Regions from separate parts of the Peribacillus sp. NPDC097895 genome, predicted to be linked through region 1. Evidence: riboswitches for the same ligand, from Rfam matches in the RefSeq annotation. Region 1 holds a riboswitch; each other region holds the start of a gene.
What was found. Region 1 has a riboswitch for cobalamin ahead of ACQKMH_RS14760 (ribonucleoside-diphosphate reductase subunit alpha). Riboswitches for the same ligand answer to the same signal wherever they lie in the genome.
Positions count from the first base shown of each region.

Region 2: it holds a riboswitch for cobalamin, as region 1 does, so the genes downstream of both, metE (5-methyltetrahydropteroyltriglutamate--homocysteine S-methyltransferase) here and ACQKMH_RS14760 (ribonucleoside-diphosphate reductase subunit alpha) in region 1, are expected to answer to the same signal.
Region 3: it holds a riboswitch for cobalamin, as region 1 does, so the genes downstream of both, ACQKMH_RS18555 (ABC transporter substrate-binding protein) here and ACQKMH_RS14760 (ribonucleoside-diphosphate reductase subunit alpha) in region 1, are expected to answer to the same signal.

Region 1 is NZ_JBNNSH010000002.1:695,184-698,465, reverse strand. It holds gene ACQKMH_RS14760 (ribonucleoside-diphosphate reductase subunit alpha) at 1-1,558, opposite strand, end outside; cobalamin riboswitch at 1,696-1,876, opposite strand; gene ACQKMH_RS14755 (manganese-dependent inorganic pyrophosphatase) at 2,170-3,099, shown strand; gene ACQKMH_RS14750 (hypothetical protein) at 3,193-3,282, opposite strand, start outside.
Region 2 is NZ_JBNNSH010000008.1:4,435-7,716, reverse strand. It holds gene metE (5-methyltetrahydropteroyltriglutamate--homocysteine S-methyltransferase) at 1-1,523, opposite strand, end outside; cobalamin riboswitch at 1,675-1,865, opposite strand; gene ACQKMH_RS24645 (potassium channel family protein) at 2,111-2,530, shown strand; gene bcp (thioredoxin-dependent thiol peroxidase) at 2,593-3,063, shown strand; gene ACQKMH_RS24635 (aminopeptidase) at 3,074-3,282, shown strand, end outside.
Region 3 is NZ_JBNNSH010000003.1:471,628-474,909, reverse strand. It holds gene ACQKMH_RS18560 (polysaccharide deacetylase family protein) at 166-1,029, shown strand; cobalamin riboswitch at 1,117-1,291, shown strand; gene ACQKMH_RS18555 (ABC transporter substrate-binding protein) at 1,464-2,435, shown strand; gene ACQKMH_RS18550 (FecCD family ABC transporter permease) at 2,398-3,282, shown strand, end outside.

The DNA.
Region 1 (3,282 bases):
TCCGGATCTGAATAGGAATCAATCTTTCCAAAACATCACTGCTCACCGCACGGGGCAAGTTAATGGATGAAAGATTGCAGACAACGAAATCACCGCTTTTACGAACCACAACGACATCGCCATCTTCCGTTTCGTATTCATCCGTGATCGTCGAAGGACTTAAGTTTTGAGCAATCTCTGTGCAAAGGTTAGAACAATAAATCATACCCTTATGTTTATTCGGATTCTTCCGGTTCACTTCATCGCGGTAGAACATATATGGGACGCCTTCTTCTAATTGGGAAATCATGATGCTTTTCATGATTTCCATCGCATTGATTTTTTCAAAGCTATAATTTGGAAGAATGCCATTTTCTGCTGCCTCAACGGCAAGTGCGTAATGTGTCCTGAAGCTTCCTTCACCTTTCTTCTCGTCATAAAGATCTTCAAGTGAGAATCCAAGTGTTTGCTTGACGGTGTGCGGGTCGAACAGATACCATTCTTTTCTGTCGCGTACAGCCTCCATGAATAAATCAGGTATGCATACACCTGTAAAAATATCATGGGCTTTTAATCTGTCGTCCCCGTTTTGCGTCTTCAAATCAAGGAAGCTCAGGATATCTTTATGCCAGGCATCCAAGTAAATCGCGATGGCACCTTTACGTTGACCCAATTGATCGACACTGACGGCTGTCTGGTTGAATAGTCGAATCCAGGGAGTCGTACCGGAACTATTTCCAGAGAAGCCACGGATATCAGAACCAAGCGACCGAATCTTGCCTACATAAAGTCCGACACCACCGCCGAATTTAGATACTTTTGCAGCATCGTAGTTAGATAGATAGATGCCGTCAATGGAATCTTCGATGGCATCGATAAAGCAAGAGCTTAACTGTCCATGTGTTTTACCGGCATTCGATAGTGTAGGGGTCGCAACAGTCATATAAAGATTGGACATGGCCCAGTAAGCTTCTTTTATAAGTTGCAGGCGGTGCTCCGTTTTTTCCAATCGCATGATTTCCATCGCAATGATCATGAAGCGCTCTTGAGGCAGTTCATAGACCTTGTCTCTTTTTGGGCGGGCTAGGTAGCGATCGTTTAATAAGTAGATGCCTATGTAAGAAAAAAGTTTATCTCTTTCCGGGTCAATCATCGAACCCAATTCCTCGATTTCAGCTTTCGTATAAGAAGCTAGCAGTTCTGATTTATAAATGGGATACCGCTGGCCATCTTGTAGTTGGGAGAGCTCCGAGATCAGTTCATAAAATGGGCCATAACTCTTGCCTTCATAACCTCGATTGGCTTGCGCATCCTTATACATTGTATTCAACAGTTCTGCAGCAGCAACGAATGTCCAATCGGGAGCATCGATATCCACACTTTCAAGAGCGAGCTGAATCAGTTTTTTTGAAGCCTGTTCTTCGGTTGAGTCACTTTTGCGATCAAGCCATTTAGTAAAACGCTTTTTGAACTTTTCCATATCGAGACGACCTTCGAATTCCTTCGATAACATTTCAAGCTGGATGGAGCTCGTTTCGGTATCATTTTCGCTTATAATAGAGTTATATGTTTGAGTCATTAATAATCCTCCTTGTAAAAATCCGCTAAATAAAAAAACCGCCCAATGAATTGAGCGGATCAAACGATAGAATAAAAGAGCCATGAAAAAATAGCCATTAAACTATCGTTTCATCATCTCAATCCCCGAAGAATAAGAAACGTGAAAAAATCAAGGCAGGTCTCCTGACTCATGATCATCCTACTTTGAGTCCTTCCCGTATAGAGAGCTATACAGTGGTTTTCTCATTTCGTCACATTTACAGTTGCGGGGACAGTTCCGGGTTTGCACCGGATTCCCTTTTCAGCCATCACTGGCACCTTGGATTATAAAAAATTCTATATATAGTTATTAGCATTGTTCGTGTAATCAATATCTAGTATTTCTGCTTATATTATCGTAAGCCATATACGATGATAATTCAACTAATATATTTGAGAAAAACCAACCCTTATCTATTGACAAAGTGAAGGTAGAGGGAAAAGGAATGAAAGATTTTATTGGATAATGGACAATTCAAGCACTGAATTTACAGGATTTTGTGTTAAAATAAAGTGTATTGTAAAGGTGGCTCTCCTTTATTGCGCTGAGGGGATTCGCGGAAAAATATTTATGAAAAAGGAGATAAAATCTTGGAAAAAGTATTAGTTTTTGGACATAAAAACCCGGATACAGACACAATCTGTTCAGCAATCGCTTATGCAGATTTGAAAAAGCAACTAGGTATCAACGCTGAACCAGTTCGTCTGGGTGAAGTGAATGGTGAAACTCAATTTGCGTTGGATCAATTCAATTTCGAAGCTCCTCGTCTTGTGGAAAAGGTGGCAGGGGAAGCGGATGGCGTGATCCTTGTCGATCACAACGAACGCCAGCAAAGTGCTGAAGATATTGACCAAGTCCGTGTGCTGGAAGTTATCGACCATCACCGTATCGCTAACTTTGAAACAAGCGATCCTTTATATTACCGTGCGGAACCAGTTGGCTGTACGGCAACTATTTTAAATAAAATCTATAAAGAAAACGGAATTGAAGTCCCTAAAGCAATTGCAGGACTTATGCTGTCTGCCATCATTTCTGATTCTTTATTGTTCAAATCCCCGACCTGCACAGAGCAAGACGTTGCAGCAGCTATGGAACTGGCTGATATTGCAGGAGTCAATGCCGAAACATATGGCTTGGAAATGTTGAAGGCGGGAGCTGATTTAAGCGACAAAACGATTGCCCAGCTAATCACTCTTGACGCAAAAGAATTCTCCATGGGTAATGCTAAAGTGGAAATAGCCCAGGTGAATGCCGTAGATCCGAACGAAGTGCTTGCCAAGCAATCCGAATTGGAAGCAGCAATTGAAGAGGTCATCTCTATGAAGGAATTGGATTTATTCCTATTCATTGTAACGGATATCTTGACTAATGATTCTGTTGCCCTTGCTCTTGGAAAAGCTGCGAATGCAGTGGAAAAAGCATATAACGTTACATTAAACAATAACATCGCCGTCTTAGAAGGCGTTGTATCGCGTAAAAAACAAATCGTGCCGATTTTAACGGACACATTCAATAAGTAATAGAGAAAAAGGGGTGCTTTTCGGGCATCCTTTTTCATGTGCAAAAAAAAAGACTCAAGCACTCCCATATAATGGTGTTTGAGTCTTTTTATCTTAATTCAAAGAATCCTTCTCTTTTTCATAGGCGATGACAATCAGTTCTTTATTGGCTTCCTCGCCAAGTTTGCTTTCAAAGCTTTTCAG
Region 2 (3,282 bases), on a different contig from region 1:
AATCCGCCTAACTTATGGCCGAAGTATTCAACCATATCCGTCCGTTCGAATTCCCCGTGAACCAAAACATCCAAACCGATTTCTTCTTGGATATCGATCCACCTGCCGATTTCTTCGTTTACGAATGTTTCATATTGCGAAGCGGTCCATTCTCCTCGTTTAAATTTCCCGCGTGCTTGTTTAACTTCAAATGTCTGCGGAAAGCTGCCAATCGTAGTGGAAGGAAGAAAAGGCAATTTGAAAAAGTCCTGTTGTTTTTGATAGCGCTCTTTAAATGGCAACTGACGTCCTGTGGTCTTGGATTTAACCTTTTCGACATTGGATTGTACACTTTTATGATTTCGTGCACTTGAACTTGCTAACGTTTGAACCGCTAATTTATTGGCGCCCACTTTTTCGGCGATAGCATCTAAACCTTGGTTATTTCCTTTGACCAAGAGTGTGATTTCTTCAAGTTTCTCATCTGCAAAAGCAAGGGCCTCTTTCACTTCTTTGGCAATCAGAGTTTCATTGCGGACGGTCACCGGGACATGAAGCAGGGAACAAGAGGGCTGAAGCCAGATCTGGTCTTCGGCTACTTTTTTCTTAAGCGTCTCGATCAAATGGATCTTTTTGGATAAATCAGAAAGCCAAATGTTCTTTCCATCAATCACACCTGCACCAAGCACTTTGTTCTTCGGGAAGCCGAATTCTTCAAGATTACTAAGATTCTTCCCTTTATCATGTACAAAATCAAGGCCGATCCCCTGTACTTGTAATTCAATCACCTCTTGGTAGTGTTCCACGGCATCAAAGTATGTTTGCAGCATGATGTTCAGGCTTGGTGCTGCTTCATTCAGTTTTTCGTAGAGGTATGCAACGGTTTGCATATCATCTTTGGAAATTGATGAAACAATGGAAGGTTCATCGATTTGAACCCATTTCACGCCTTCTTGCTCCAACTCTTGCAGAATTTGCGTGTATAGCGGAAGCAAACTCAGGATGATGCCAGGAATATCTTCTTTGTTGAAGCCTTTGGAAAGGGAGATGAAGGTATAAGGTCCGATTAACACGGGCTTCGTTTCAATCCCTAGCTTTTCCTTGGCTTCCCGGTATGCAGCAAGTGGTTTATTTTCTGTTAAGTTCAGCTGTGACCGTTTTAATTCCGGGACGATATAGTGATAGTTCGTATTGAACCATTTCGTCATTTCTGAAGCGACTTCATCCTTGTTACCGCGGGCCATGGAATAATAAACGGAAAGGGGAACGGCGCCGCCTTCATAAGCGGAATAACGTTCAGGAACAAGACCGAACATGACTGACATATCTAGCATTTGATCATATAAAGTGAAGTCATTGACAGGAATGATATCAATTCCTTGATCTTTCTGTTTTTGCAAATTGCCCAACCGGATGGCTTCTAGTTGTGCCGTAAACTCCGTTTCATCGATTTTCCCGGACCAGTAAGCTTCCAATGTGCGTTTCCATTCACGATCTTCACCGATTCGCGGGTACCCTAAACTACTACTTTTCAATATTCTCATCCTCCTGCATTCTTTAATTTGATAAAACAACAAAAAAAGCACCCCTAACCGTCAAAAAGAGAAAGTTAGAAATGCTTAAAATAAAGAGGCATGAAAAATGCCCCTTACAATTATAAGGTCCCTAACACCTCCCTATCTCCCGTAGGTTAAAACAGTGTTGTTGAAACAGGCAGGTCTCCTGACTTAGGGAATATCATTAGCGCAAGCCTTCCCAATCCTTAAGATCAGTGGCATATGGATGGCGCTAACATTCCCATTACAGTGGCGGGACCGTTCCGGAATTACACCGGGCTTCCCTTTTAATCCTAATGAAAATTAGGAACCTATTTCCACATATGAAATTTCATAAAACCTGCTCGATAAGCTGACTGCAGGCACTAAAAATTTATAAAATAAAAACTATTATAAAAATTTAGACAATCTTAACATATCCGACTTGGATGGTCAACAAGGAAAAAGTTCTCAATCCGACAAGAGCGTATTGGATGTGGGAGTGTTAACTATGAAGTCAGTCCCTAAAAAAGAATATATTGTTTGGACAGGGAGTATGTATAAAGGAAGTGGCGTTTTGAAATGGGGCGTGGGGAATGACATTCTACATCTTGATTGCAGGAATCATTTTTTGCATGGTGATGAGCATTCGGACGTTATTTCTTGTTGAGTCGGGAGGAAAGAAGTTTTCCTTAGAGGATCTGCTGTGGCTTGGCAATTTATATGCGACGATATTAGTTGGATTTGCATTGATTTATTTATTATACGAGCTTCAGAATCATTCGGTGATTCTTGATATGGGCAATCGTTTGGACGGCACTTTCTATGAACAGCTGAAGACTTCTTTTTATTTTAGTGCGATGACGATGTTTTCAGTGGGGTATGGAGACATAGCCCCAATAGGCATGGGAAGGATGATAGCTACGATTCAGGCCTTCATCGGGTACACGCTCCCGGCAGCGTTCGTGATTCGGACGGTGATCGACTTGGATCAGAAAGATAGGAAGGATAAATGAAAGTTGTGTTTCTTTCGATTATTGGGTACTCTTACCATAATGAAAGAAATGGAGGGTTCAAAATGACTGTAAAAATTGGCGAAAAAGCACCTGATTTTCAACTCACTGCAAACAATGGTGAGTTAGTTTCCTTATCGGATTTTAAGGGCAAAAACATAGTTTTGTATTTTTACCCAAAAGATATGACACCAGGCTGCACGACGGAGGCTTGTGATTTTCGGGATCATAATGAGCAGTTTGAGGAACTGAACGCCGTCATCATTGGGATCAGTCCAGACCCGGCAGCACGTCATGAAAAATTCATTGAAAAGCATGGATTGCCTTTTTTGCTGCTAGCTGATGAAAATCATGAAGCTGCTGAATCATTTGATGTATGGCAATTGAAAAAGAACTTCGGAAAGGAATATATGGGCATTGAACGTTCAACTTTCCTGATTGATAAGGAAGGCAAGATCGTCAAAGAATGGCGTAAGGTTAAAGTCAAAGGCCACGTTGAAGAAGCTCTTGAAACTCTTCGCGACCTCGAAAAATAAGGGACAGGCAATGAAGGATGAGCGAATAACGAAGCTTGCTGCCATGCTGATTCATCATTCGATACAATTACAGCCAAAAGAGAGAATCCTCATACGGGGCCATATCAACACGAAACCATTGTTGAAAGAGCTGATTGATGAAACATACAGAGTCGGTGCTTATCCATATATAGAACTCGAAGACGATGAGATAAGCCGGCATTTGTTGCTAGGGAATGT
Region 3 (3,282 bases), on a different contig from region 1:
CTGGTGATAATGTACAGTCCAATAAAGTTTGACAAGGATGGGTACCAACTCTTTATATTCCTTTTTTTTCGTTAATTGGGATACTTTATTATTCACTAGTTTTCTGGTACTATTATGCTAGAAAAAAATAGGAGAATGATAGTGGGAAAATACAGAGTTTTAAGCATGGCAGCGTTGCTGGGGATGTTAATTTTACCTGGATGCTCACAAGGGGTTTTAGAGGACATAGGTACAAAGACGGCTGCGCCGATTGCGGAAGATAATATTGAAGTAGTTGCAGCAGCGGAGAGTGACGGCGGACAGGATTCGGAGGACGAAGGTAATCCTGAACAAATCGATACAAGGAACTGGATAAGGGCCGAGTCCACGGTTCAGCTTCCCATATTGATGTATCATAGCATATCTGAAGGTAATAACCTTCGGGTGCCAAAAGAGGAATTCCGAATGCAAATGGCTTGGCTTCGGGAAAATGGATACCATACATTATCCCCTAATGAAGCATTTCACGTTTTAACCGAAAATCGAATGCCAAGTGAAAAGTGTGTCTGGATTACTTTTGATGATGGGTATACAGATAACTACACGGAGGCTTTTCCTATATTAAGAGAATATGACATGAAAGCGACCATTTTCATGATTGGGAAATCCATTGAAAAAGGTCATCACCTGACGGAAGGTCAAATGCTGGAGATGAGCAGGAATGGGATTTCCATCGAAAGTCATACGATCAACCATCTTGAGCTAAACCGCATGACCCCAGAGCAGCAAGAAGTCGAAATGGTCCAGTCAAAGGATTTATTCGATCGTATCCTCCATCAGGACACGACAGTACTTTCGTATCCAGTTGGTCGGTATAACGAAGAGAGTCTCAGGCTGTCGGAAGAAGCTGGATACAAGATGGCCGTTACGACCGAACCTGGCGGGGCTTCCAGTGATCAAGGAATGTATGCCCTGCATCGCGTTCGGATTTCACCCGGATTATCGGTTGGTGGGTTTGCGTCCCTGATTGAAAATGCTACAAATCATTGAAGAGGGACGGGGCATCTTGGAGCCAGTCAGAAAAATCATATAATAATAGATTCTTACATGGTGTATAATGAAAAGCAGTGAAAATTATATACATATGAGCGATTTGGTGTCTTAATGACTTAAAAGGGAAGCTGGTTGAATGCCAGCGCGGTCCCGCCACTGTATATGGGAGTTAACGGCTGTGAACCACTGTATGAGATATGGGAAGGTGCCGTTGACGATGACCATGAGCCAGGAGACCTGCCAAGATTCGTACACCTATAACCTACGCGGATGGGAAGGTGTGTGGCAGACCCTAAAGAGTCCGTAATTATATTGTTGCCATACAAGCATCTTCCGTTTAACGGGAGATGCTTTTTGTTTTGATGCGCATCTTCGTTTAAAGGAAGCGCTATTTCATAGGGTGGAAAAAATAAATGAAAAGATTGTGAGGAATGAAAATGAAGAAAATTTTTGGTTTGATCCTGGTGTTATTACTGACTGCAGGTATGATCGTTGGTTGCAGCGGGGGATCTAATGAAGGAACGGAAAAGCAGCAAACGAATCATGCTCAACACCAAGCTTTCCCGATTACGATTAAAGATGCAACGGGTGAAAAAGTTACGATAGAAGAAAAACCGAAGAAAATCGTTACGTTGATACCAAGTAATACGGAAGTGGTATTTGCTCTTGGTTTGGGTAAAAAGGTTGTTGGTGTTTCCGACAATGATAATTACCCGGAAGAAACGAAAGAAATCGAAAAAGTTGGCGGAATGGAAATGAATACGGAGTTGATTGTTTCCTTAAAGCCTGATCTTGTTCTTGCCCATGCATCCAGTGCCCATAATTCAAGTGAGGGATTAAAGCAGATTAAGGATGCTGGAATAGATGTCCTTGTAGTTAATGATGCACAAAGCTTTGACGAAGTGTATGAGTCTATCGATATGATTGGACAGGCAACAGGAGAACATGATAAGGCAAAAGAAATCATTACCGATATGAAAACGAAGCTGAAGGCTATATCTGAAAAAGCCAAATCCGTAAAGGAAGCGGATAGAAAGACCGTTTTAGTGGAGGTTTCGCCGTCTCCGGAAATATATACACCTGGAAAAAATACATTCATGAATGAAATGCTTCAAATGATTTCAGCGAAAAATGCAGCGGCTGAATTGGACGGTTGGGCAAAAATTGATGAAGAGTCGATGATTGCTGCAAATCCGGATGTCATTATTACAACGTATGGTTATTATACAAAAGATCCAATCAGTGAAGTGACCGGCAGAAAAGGATGGCAAGACGTAAATGCTGTTAAGAATGGCCAAATCTTTGATGTCCATTCTGACTTGGTGACCCGTTCCGGTCCACGCTTAATAGAGGGAGTAGAGGAACTTGCCAAATCAGTCTATCCGAACGTATTTGACAAATAAAGGGACGTTTGCTTATTTGATTGCGTTATTATTTTTACTTTTTGCTTGTACGATTGGCATTTCCTTTGGTTCGGTGCCAGTACCGATTCCCGTACTTATACAAATAATCGGCAAGGAGATTTTTCATTTACCGATTTCCGTTGATCCGGATGTGATGCTGACGAATATCGTGATGAACATCCGCTTGCCGCGTGTATTGCTTGCGGGTTTGGTTGGTGCTTCGCTTGCGATTGCAGGTGCGGCATTTCAGGGACTGCTCCGGAATCCGCTCGCTGACCCTTACACATTAGGTATATCATCAGGAGCATCAGTCGGAGCTGTATTGACCTTATTCTTGAATATATCACTGCCATTCATCGGTTTATATACGCTTCCGGTATTGAGTATCTCATGTTCCGTGATCACGATTTTCTGTGTATTGGCTTTTGCAAAAAAAATGGATCGATCGATGAAAGTGGAAACGATTATATTAACCGGAATCATTTTCAGCTCGTTTTTAAGTGCCTTCATTTCTTTGATGATTGCGTTGACGGGCGAGGAATTAAGACAAATCATTGGCTGGCTCATGGGCAGCGTTTCAATGCGTGGTTGGAATTATATCGCGATCATATTGCCGTTTTTTATCATTGGTTCACTGATCTTGCTCATGAATACAAGTGAATTGAATGCGATGACTTTCGGGGAAGACCGGGCAAAACACTTAGGTGTGAATGTGCATCGGCGAAAAATGTGGATCTTGATTGCTGGTTCGATATTGACAGGGGCAGCCGTTGCGGTTTCAGGGACGATTGGCTTTGTAGGATTGGTCATTCCTCATTTGGTCCGTAGGATTTGGGGGCCTGACCAT